2 regions of the Burkholderia thailandensis E264 genome follow, and region 2 is predicted to be linked to the other one. Evidence: riboswitches for the same ligand, from Rfam matches in the RefSeq annotation. Region 2 holds a riboswitch; the other holds the start of a gene.

Region 1 (5,064 bases), 1.8 Mb from region 2:
CGGATTTCATCAGCCAGTAGCGCATGGATCGGAATGACTCGACGCAATGTAAAGGCCGCACAAAAGGAAACGGCATCGGGACTCGCCCGATGCCGTTGAATAGGCCCCCGCCTTAGCCGCTAGGCCGGCATCCTGAACCTGAGGTTCAGAATTGGTCGCAGTTAGCAGCACTTCGGGTACATCAGACAGAGTGACGCGCGCGCCCGTGCTACAAATTTCCGCAACCGTGCACATGGCATTGGTTCAAGGAATATATGACCTTGGCGAACCAGGCAGGGAAGCTGACTTGACTGTTCGAATCACCTTTGGATTCAGCGGCTTGAACGCGATGGATCAAGCATTGGCCGAACCCGGTGAAACTTGTTTACTGCACCTCGTGCTGTGCGAGCACCGCACCGAGTTGTTCATTCATTTGGCGCATTGTACGCCGGATTTCTTCCGCAGGGAACGCCTCGCCGTGACGCACGCTCTGTTGCAGCCTGAGCAACTCCGACGCGAGCGACAGCGCGGCCATCACCGCGATGCGATCCGTGCCGCGCACCGAGCTGTTCGCACGGATCTTCGACATTTCCGCGTCGACGCGCGCGACCGCTTCGAGAAGCGCCGCCTCGGTTTCGGCCGAGCAGGCGAGACGGTACGACTGGCCGAGAATCGATACTTCGATCTGCTTCGTGCTCATGCGTGTTCTCCGTGGCCCGTCGCGCCTTCGCCGTTATCGTTCGCCTGCGGCGCGAGCAGGTCGAGCTGGTTTTCCGCATCCGGCACGCTTTTCGTGCGCGGCAGTTTCTCGAGGATTGCGTTGAGCTTCACTTGCGCGTCGTCGATCTTCGCCGATAGCGTGTCGCGCTCGGCCGCGAGTGCATTGCGCTCGTCGCGCAGTTGCTCGAGTTCAGCGTGCAACGCCTGCGCTTCACTGCGCAATTGCGCGACCTGCTCCTCGAGCGCGAGCCGTTCCGTTTGATGGCGTTGATTCAGCGCGATCAGACGGCCGATGTTTTGAGATAGGGTTTCGAGTTCGTTGAGCATGTGCTGCGTCCTCTAAAGACCCAGCATTTTAGCGCGGAACAGGCAAGTTTCCGATATCTGTAACGTTTCTAGACGTAACACCCCCGCTTCTCGCCGTGAAATATCTTCGTCGTTCGTTGATGCCGGTCGTCTCGCCGATACGCGGCGCGACGTTTCTTGCGCTGCGTCGGCGCGGCGCCTTGACGCTGCGTCGCGCGCACTCCTAAACTGGCGCCGCCTCGGTGCTCGCGCGCTTCGCGCGCGGTTAAACGGGAAGCAGGGCGCGATGTCCGCCGGGACCGAGCCAACCTGCGCTGCCCCCGCAACGGTAAGCGATCGCATCGGACCCGATGCAAGCCGCACTCTCGATGCGTCGGCACGGCCGCTTCGGCCGGCCGCCGGCGCCGTGCCACTGCGCATTGCGCGCGGGAAGGCGAGGCGGTGACGTCGCCAGCCCGGATACCGGCCGAGGCGGGGAGACGGACGCGTTCGTCTCCGTGATGCGGGCCTGCGGGGAAGCGGGCTCCGCAGTGCCTCAACAGGATCTTCGTTCATGCGAACCCCACTCGTGCGCGCAGCGCTCGCCGCTCTGTCCGGGCTGCCATGCATCGCGCTCGCGCGAGGCGACGCCGCGGCGTCGCCGCCCCCATCCGCTTACCCCGCCGCTTACGCGTCGGCTGCGTCGCCGTCCGCCGCCGCGGCGCCTGCGGCGGATGCCGCGATGTCGACGACGCCCGCCGCTTCGGCGAATGCCGCATCGTTCGCGTTCGCGGCCTCCGGCGCATCGGAAGCGCTCTCGGCATCGCCGGCGCGCTCGCGCCCGGCATCGGTCGAGCCGCTCGCGCCGATCGTCGTTACCGCGCAGCGCGGGCAGCAGAAGCTCGCCGATGCGATTCCGCAGACGACGCTCTTCGATGCGCAGGACATCGCCGACAGCGGCGCGACCGATCTGCCCGGCCTGCTCGCGCTCGCGCCGGGCGCGCAGATCGTGCGCAACGGCGGGCCGGGCGCGAGCGCGAGCCTGTTCCTGCGCGGCGCGCAGTCGACGCAATCGCTCGTGCTGATCGACGGCGTGCGCATCGATTCGGCGAGCCTCGGCCGGGCGCAGATCGACCAGTTGCCGCTCGATCAGATCGAGCGCGTCGAAGTGGTGAACGGCAACGTGTCTTCGCTGTACGGGTCGGGTGCGATCGGCGGCGTCGTGCAGGTGTTCACGAAGAACGGCGGCAATCATCCGCCGCGCTTCGATTTCTCCGTGGGCTACGGCAGCTATCACACGCAGACGCAAAGCGCGGGCGCGTCGGGCCGACTCGACGAGGACGGCAAGACGACGTTCAGCGTGTCGCTCGCGCGGCTGAAGACCGACGGTTTCTCCGCGCTCGATCCCGCGCGCAAGCCGCAGGCGAATCCGAACGCGAACGGTTTTCTGAGCGAGAGCGCGTCCGCGTCGCTGCGGCACCGGTTCAGCGACAAGTGGGATGCGGGCGTCACGTACTTCCAGGCGAACGGCCGCAACAGCTACGACGACGCGTACGGCTCGCCGACCGATCTGAACGACCTGTACAGCCGCGTTCAGCAACTGTCCGCGTTCGCGAACGGCAAGCTCGCCGATTGGTGGACGACGCGCGTGAACGTGTCGAGCGGCAAGGACCGCAGCCAGTCGGCGCTGAACGGCGCATACACCGACCACTTCAATTCCGGCAACCGTCAGTACACGTGGCAGAACGATTTCACGGTCGCGCGCGGGCACAAGATCCAGGCGGGGTACGAGCGGCTCGACCAGTCGTTCGAATCGAACAGGTATTCGGCGCCCGACCGCCATGTGAATTCCGGCTGGCTCGGCTATACCGGACGCCTCGGCGACAGCCAGTTCCAGGCGAACGTGCGCCGTGACCAGTACTCCGATTTCGGCGGCGCGAACAGCTACTTTCTCGGCTACGGGTTCGACGTCACCGAGCGCTGGAAGGTGTCGGCGAGCTATTCGAGCGCGTTTCGCGCGCCGAGCTTCAACGATCTGTACTATCCGAACGCGGGCAACCTGGCGATCAAGCCGGAGCGCAGCCATTCGGTCGAGGCGGCCGTGCAGTATGCGTCGGATGCGGTGGGCGTCGTGCGCGTCACCGCGTTTCAGACGCGCTACACGAACCTGATCGACTATCGTCCCGGCGCGAGCGGCCCATACTATGTCGCGCAGAACGTCGGCCGCGCGAAGGTGCAGGGCGTCGAGGGATCGTGGCAGGGGCATGTCGGCAAGACCGATGTGCGCGTGGCCGCGACGCTGCAGAACCCGATCGACGAAACCGCCGGCCAGGATCTGAACCGACGCGCGCGGCGCTTCGCGTCGATCTCGGCGCACCGCTCGCTCGGCGGCTGGCGCGTCGGCGGCGAATGGCTCGTGAGCGGGCCGCGCGACGATTTCGGCGATCATCTCGGCGGATACGGCGTCGTCAATCTGTCCGCGCGCTACGACATCACGAAGTCGTGGTACGTGAGCGCGCGCATCGACAATCTGTTCGACAAGGACTACGAGCTTGCCTATGCATACAACACGCCGCGCCGCGGCGCCTACGTCACGCTCGGCTGGCAGCAGCGCTGACGGCCGGCCGCGTCGCCGGCGCGGCGCGCGCGGCCGCGCGCGGGAGGTCGCATGAGGCCGCGGGCGCGCGGCGCCGGCATGCATGCGGCGCGGGCGGCCGCGATCTGGGCCGCGCTCGCGCTCGTCGCGTGCGCGGTACTGGTTGCGTCGCTCACGCTCGGCAGCGTGCCGATGACGCCCGCCGACGCGCTCGCGGCGCTCGTCCGCCGCGCGGGCGCCGATCCGCTCGCGGCCGACATCGTCCGCACGCTCAGGCTGCCGCGCGCACTCGCGGGCTTCGGTTGCGGCGCGCTCCTCGCGCTCGCCGGCGCGCTGCTTCAGGTGCTGCTGCGCAATCCGCTCGCCGAGCCGTACGTGCTCGGCGTGTCGGGCGGCGCGGCCGCGTTCGCGCTCGTCGCGATGATCGCGGGCGGCGCGTGGTGGATCGTCGATTTCGCGTCGTTCGCGGGCGCGCTCGCATCGATCGCGTTCGTGCTCGGGCTCGCGCGACGCGAGCTGTGGCGCGGCGAGCCGCGCGATGCGTCGCCGCGCCTGTTGCTCACGGGCGTCGTGATCTCGGCCGGCTGGTTCGCGCTCATCACGCTGATGCTTGCGATCGCGCCCGACGAGCGCTTGCGCGGCATCCTGTTCTGGCTGTCGGGGGACTTGAGTGCCGCGGCGTCGCCGTGGTTCGCGCTGGCGGCGCTCGCCGCCGCCGCGTGCGTCGCGCTGCCGGTCGCGCCGCAGTTGAACGTGCTGTTGCGCGGCGAGGCGGCGGCGGCCGCGCTCGGCGTGCCGGTCGCGCGGCTGCGGCTGCGCGTCTATCTGATCGCGTCGCTCGCGGCGGCCGCGGCCGTCACGACGGCGGGCACGATCGGCTTCGTCGGGCTCGTCGTGCCGCACGCGCTGCGGCTCGCGTTCGGCAACGATCAGCGGATGCTGCTGCCCGCCGCGATGCTCGCGGGCGGCGCGGGCGTGATGGCCGCGGACCTGTTCGCGCGCACGGCGATCGCGCCCGCGCAGCTCCCGGTCGGCGTGATGACGGCGTTGATCGGCGTGCCGCTCTTCCTGTGGATGCTGCTGCGGAGGACCGCGCGATGACGGAGCACGACGCGCCGACGTCGCGCTCGCCCCGCTACGGCACGCAGCGTCTCGTGCTGAAGGCGGGCGCGCGCACGCTGCTCGACGACTTCACGCACACGTTCTATCCGGGCGAGCTGTGGTGCGTCGCCGGGCCGAACGGCGCGGGAAAGACGACGCTGATCACGACGCTCGCGGGGCTCGCGAGGCCGGCCGCCGGGCACGTCGAGGCGGACGGCGTGCCGCTCGCCGACTGGCGGCCCGAAGCGCTCGCGAAGCGGCGCGCGTTGATGGCGCAGACGCTGCACGACGCGTTCAGCGCGAGCGTGTTCGATACCGTGCTGCTCGCCCGCTTTCCGCATCTGACGGGCTGGGGCTGGGAGCGCGCCGACGACCGCGCGGCC
Region 2 (5,064 bases):
GCGGCGGCGGGCAGCGGGCGCGGCGGCTCGGGCGCGTCGCCCACGCCGAGCCCGTGATGCGCGATGCTGCGCAGCAGCGCCTGCGCGTTCGCCGGCCCGCCCTCGCGCAGATAGCGCCACCACAGCCGGCACAGCTCGGGCTCGACGGTGCTCTTCGCGATCAGGTTCGGGTCTTCCTGCAGGTCGCCCGAGAACATCGCGAGCTTTTGCCCGGCGCGCCCGGCGAGCGCGACCGCCTGCTCGATCCCGTACGGCCAGTACGCCTCGCCGCCGAGATGATCGATCACGACGACGCGCGCGTGCCGCAGCACGTCGTCGACGTAGAAATCGACCGACGCCGGCTGCCTCAGGAACGTCACGTTCGCGAGCCGCACGCTCGGAAAGCCGCCGCCGAGCGTCGGCACGACGCTCGCGAGCAGCGACAGCGTCGTGTCGGCCGAGCTGAGGATCACGATGTCGGCCGGACGCTGGTCGATCCGGACGACGCCCGCCGTATCGTCGACGAAGCCGCCAGGCGTCGTGCGCAACAGATGCATCGCTCTACTCCCGCTCCACTTGCGCTTACCGCCGCATCACGCGGGCTGCCCGCGCGCGGCGAGCGCCGCGTCGAACGCGCGCTGCAGCGCGGCCGCGTCAAGCCCCTCGCCGATCAGCACGAAGCGGCTCCGGTGCGCTTCGCCTTCGCGCCAGCGGCGGTCGAAATAGCTGTCGAAGCGCCGGCCGACGCCCTGCACGACGAGCCGCATCGGCGCGCCGGGCAGCGCCGCGAAGCCCTTCACGCGATAGATCGTGTGCGTCTCGACGAGCGCCGCGAGCGCGTCGAGCACCGCCTCGCGCGACCCCGCGCGCGCCTCGACGACAACCGAATCGAACTCGTCGTGATGATGGTCGGGATCGTCGGCCGAGCCGTGATGATCGTGGCGCAGATGGATCGTCTCTTCCGACGCGGCGTTCAGCCCGAGCAGCGTCGCGAGATCGAGTTCGCCGCGCTGCGCGCGCACGAGCTTCACCTGCGGCGGCACCTCCTCGCGGATCGCCGTCTCGACGGACGCGAGCGCCGCGTCGTCGAGCAGATCGGTCTTGTTGACGATCACGAGATCGGCGGACGCCAATTGATCGGCGAACAGCTCGTGCAGCGGCGATTCGTGATCGAGGTTCGGGTCCGCTCGGCGCTGCGCGTCGACGGCGACCGGGTTCTCGGCGAACTGCCCGAGCGCGGCGGCGGGCGCATCGACGACGGTCAGCACCGCGTCGACCGTGAAGCCGTTCCTGATCGACGGCCAGTTGAACGCCTGCACGAGCGGCTTCGGCAACGCGAGGCCGGACGTCTCGATCAGCACGTGGTCGATCTCCGCGCGGCGCTCGACGAGCTTTTCCATCACCGGGTAGAACTCTTCCTGCACGGTGCAGCACAGGCACCCGTTCGCGAGCTCGTAGAGCTGGCCGTCGGCTTCGCGGCCGGTTTCGTCGCAGCCGATGCCGCAGCCCTTGAGGATCTCGCCGTCGATGCCGAGCTCGCCGAACTCGTTGACGATCACGACGATCCGGCGGCCGCCCGCATGCCGGAGGATGTGGCGCAAGAGCGTCGTCTTGCCGCTGCCGAGAAAGCCCGTGACGATCGTCACGGGGATTTTGCGCATCTGCATGGTGGTTCCGTTGGTCGGTATCGGGTCAGTGTAAGGGCGGTGCGCGAACGCGCGCGGGTCATGCGGAACTTGACGGGGAAACGTCACACGGAGATCGTCACCTCGATATCGTCGTAGCGCCTGATCCGGTAGATGAGCGCCGAGACGATCCAGCTCGCGGCAAAGAGGCCGATCACGAAGTAGCCGAGCATGCCGAAGTGCTCGGCCGCCATCGCGGCGAAATCCCACAGGCCGCCCTTGAGCGAGAGCTTGCCGCCGATGAGGGCGAGCGCCTCGATGCCGCCGATCACCACGGCGACGAGCACCGACACGAACGTGATCGTCATGTTGTAGTAGATCTTGCGGATCGGCCGCACGAACGCCCAGCGGTACGCGCCCATCATCATGATGCCGTCGGTGGTGTCGACGAGCGTCATGCCCGCGGTGAACAGCACGGGCAGCGCCATCACCGACCAGAACGACAGCCCGCCGTGCGCCTGCGTCGCCGAGATGCCGAACAGCGCGATCTCGGTCGCGGTGTCGAAGCCGAGGCCGAACAGGAAGCCGATCGGATACAGGTGCCAGCTGCGCGACACGATCGCGAACAGCGGCCGGAAGATCCGTGCGAAGAAGCCGCGCCGGTTGAGCAGGATGTCGAGATCCTGCTCGACGAGCGGCTCGCCGCGCCGCACCGCGCGAAACGTCCGGTACACCGAGATCAGGATCAGCAGGTTCGCGAACGCGAGCACGAGCAGGAAGAACGCCGACACGCTCGTGCCGATCACGCCGCCCCACGCCTTCATCCCTTCGAAACGCTCGGCGAGCGTCGCGGCCGTCAGCGCGACGGCGACCGTCATCAGGATCACGACGCTCGAATGGCCGAGCGAGAAGAAGAGCCCCGCGCCGAGCGGGTTTTTCTTCTCGTGCATCAGCTTGCGCGTGACGTTGTCGATCGCGGCGATGTGATCGGCGTCGACCGCGTGGCGCAGCCCGAACGTATACGCGAGGAGCGCGGTGCCGAGCAGCACCGGCTGGCCGTGAAACGCGGCGAACGCCCAGATCCACGCGCCGACGTTGAATGCGATCAGCATCGCGTAGATCCCGACGATCTTGCTGCGCAGCTCGACGGGGCTGTCGTTGAAGAGACGGAGAAACGATTTGAGCATGACGCTCCCTTTGCGAACGGTCGACAAACAAGGTGAATGCCAACACGCGCGGCATCGCGCGCGATGCGCGTGCCCCCCGCTTCGTCCATCGGCCGTCCGCGCGCCGGCATGCGTTCGCGACATGCGCGTTCGCGACATGCGCGTCCGCGACGTGCGCGTCCGCGATGCGCGCATCTGCAGATGCCTGCGACATGCGCGGCGCGCGCCGAAGCGCGCGGCGACGGACGGGGATGAAACGGGCGAGCCGCGACAAGCGGCGCGATGCAGCCGTGGACGACACGCCGCCTCCCCGCGGCGCTGAACCCCGGAGCCGCTCGCCGCCGTGCGGCGCATGCGCGCGACCGGCGAACGACCCCCGTGTCTCGGCCGGTATCCGGGCTGACGAAAACGCCGCTTCACCTTCCCGGACGCGATGCGTCCAGTGGTTGGCCGCGCATGCCGTCAGGCACGCGGAGAAGCCGGCGTCGCACCGCTTGCGCGATGCCTTCGCTTACCGTTGCGGGGGCAGCACAGGTTGGCGAACCGCGATGCGGCGGCGCTCCCTGTTTCCCGTTTGACTGCGTGCGACAGAAGCCGCATGCGAGCACCGAAACGCGAGCGAGTGTAGGCCGTGCGGACGCGGCGCGTCAAGGCGGACAAAAGGTTCCGCCAAGGCTGCGCCGGGGCGCCGCCGCGCGCGATCGGCGCGGGCCGCGCGGCGAAGCGGCTCGGCAGGCCGCGCGGCCGGCGCTGTGCTATCGTATGCGCGCGTTCGGTGCCCGGGCGCGCACTCGCGCGCCCGGGCAAACGGGAAACAGGAAGCGGCCAGCCCGCGCAGCCTGTGCTGCCCCCGCAACGGTACGCCGCCTGCGACGCGCGCCGACGCGCGTCGCGCATCCCGCCTTCGCGCCACTGTCCTCACGGACGGGAAGGCGGCGGGATGGCAAGCGGTCAGCCCGGATACCGGCCGACGCACGGGGCGAGCCGCGCTCGCCGAACGCCGGGTTTTCCGCGGGAGGCGGAAACGGGCGCGCCATCCACGCAACCGATGCCATTCGACAACCGGCCGGCAGCCGGCCGTCGATCGCCGAAACCGCATGACTTCTTCCGATTCACGCAGCCGCAACCCGCGCGAGCGCGATGCGCGCGCGGCCCGCCGATGATGCGCGTTGCGCTCGGCATCGGCTGCCGCGCGGGACGGCCCGCCGACGCGATCGAGGCCGCGATCCGCGCGGCGCTCGCGCGTTTGCCGGGGGCGTCGTTCGCCGCTGTCGGCGTCGTCGCGACGCTCGACGCGAAAGCGCGCGAGCCCGGCCTCGTCGAATGCTGCGCGCGCCACGGCTGGCCGCTCGCGGCGTTCTCGCGCGACGAGATCGCCGCGCACCTCGCCCGGCTCGCCCGGCTCGCTCGCCTCGGCCGCGATGCGTCGCTCGCCGCGCGCGCGCCGCCGTGCGCGGCCGCACGCGCGCGCTTCGGCGTCGACGGCGTTTGCGAGCCGTGCGCGCTGCTCGCCGCGCCGAACGGCGCGCTCATCGTGCGCAAGCTCGCGCTCGACGGCGTGACGGCCGCGCTCGCCGGCCCGCTGTGACGCGCGCCTCGCGACGTCTTCCGATTCACGAACCCCACGACTCACAGGACTTCAGCCGATGAAAACCGATTCCGAATCGCATCAACGCATGGCCGAGCGCCGCCGCGCGGGCCACGAGAAGAAACAGGCGGCCGCGACCGTCGAGAAGGGGCTGTTGATCGTCCATACCGGCAACGGCAAGGGCAAGAGCACGGCCGCGTTCGGGATGGCCGTGCGCATGCTCGGCCACGGCATGAAAACGGGCGTCGTGCAGTTCATCAAGGGCGCGCTGCACACGTCCGAGCGCGACTTTCTCGGCGCGCACGCGCAATGCGATTTCGTCACGATGGGCGACGGCTACACGTGGAACACGCAGAACCGCGACGCCGACATCGCGACCGCGCGCCGCGGCTGGGACGAGGCGCGCCGGATGATCGAAAGCGGCGATTACCGGATGGTGATCCTCGACGAGCTGAACACGGTGCTCAAGTACGACTACCTGCCGCTCGACGAAGTGCTCGCGACCCTCGCCGCGCGCGATCCGGCGCTGCACGTCGTCGTGACGGGGCGGCACGCGCCCGACGCGCTCGTCGACGCGGCCGACCTCGTCACCGAGATGCGGCTCGTCAAGCATCCGTACAAGGAGCAAGGCGTGAAGGCGCAGCGCGGCGTGGAGTTCTGACGCGATGCCCGCCTGCCCCGCGCTCTTCGTCGCCGCCGCCGCGTC

Evidence for each region. A riboswitch is a leader RNA that binds a small molecule or an ion and turns the genes downstream of it on or off. The one in region 2 is predicted to bind cobalamin.
Region 1: it holds a riboswitch for cobalamin, as region 2 does, so the genes downstream of both, BTH_RS16450 (TonB-dependent receptor plug domain-containing protein) here and BTH_RS24500 (HoxN/HupN/NixA family nickel/cobalt transporter) in region 2, are expected to answer to the same signal.

What each region holds. Positions count from the first base shown of each region.
Region 1 covers NC_007651.1:946,419-951,482, forward strand. Annotated here, with positions in the region: gene BTH_RS16435 (EVE domain-containing protein) at 1-25, opposite strand, end outside; RNA gene ssrS (6S RNA) at 101-282, opposite strand; gene BTH_RS16440 (cell division protein ZapA) at 365-679, opposite strand; gene BTH_RS16445 (hypothetical protein) at 676-1,026, opposite strand; cobalamin riboswitch at 1,229-1,491, shown strand; gene BTH_RS16450 (TonB-dependent receptor plug domain-containing protein) at 1,559-3,601, shown strand; gene BTH_RS16455 (FecCD family ABC transporter permease) at 3,680-4,681, shown strand; gene BTH_RS16460 (ABC transporter ATP-binding protein) at 4,678-5,064, shown strand, end outside.
Region 2 covers NC_007651.1:2,740,691-2,745,754, forward strand. Annotated here, with positions in the region: gene cobN (cobaltochelatase subunit CobN) at 1-536, opposite strand, end outside; gene cobW (cobalamin biosynthesis protein CobW) at 573-1,646, opposite strand; gene BTH_RS24500 (HoxN/HupN/NixA family nickel/cobalt transporter) at 1,730-2,791, opposite strand; cobalamin riboswitch at 3,138-3,397, opposite strand; cobalamin riboswitch at 3,576-3,736, shown strand; gene BTH_RS24505 (cobalamin biosynthesis protein) at 3,930-4,358, shown strand; gene cobO (cob(I)yrinic acid a,c-diamide adenosyltransferase) at 4,417-5,019, shown strand; gene BTH_RS24515 (cobyrinate a,c-diamide synthase) at 5,024-5,064, shown strand, end outside.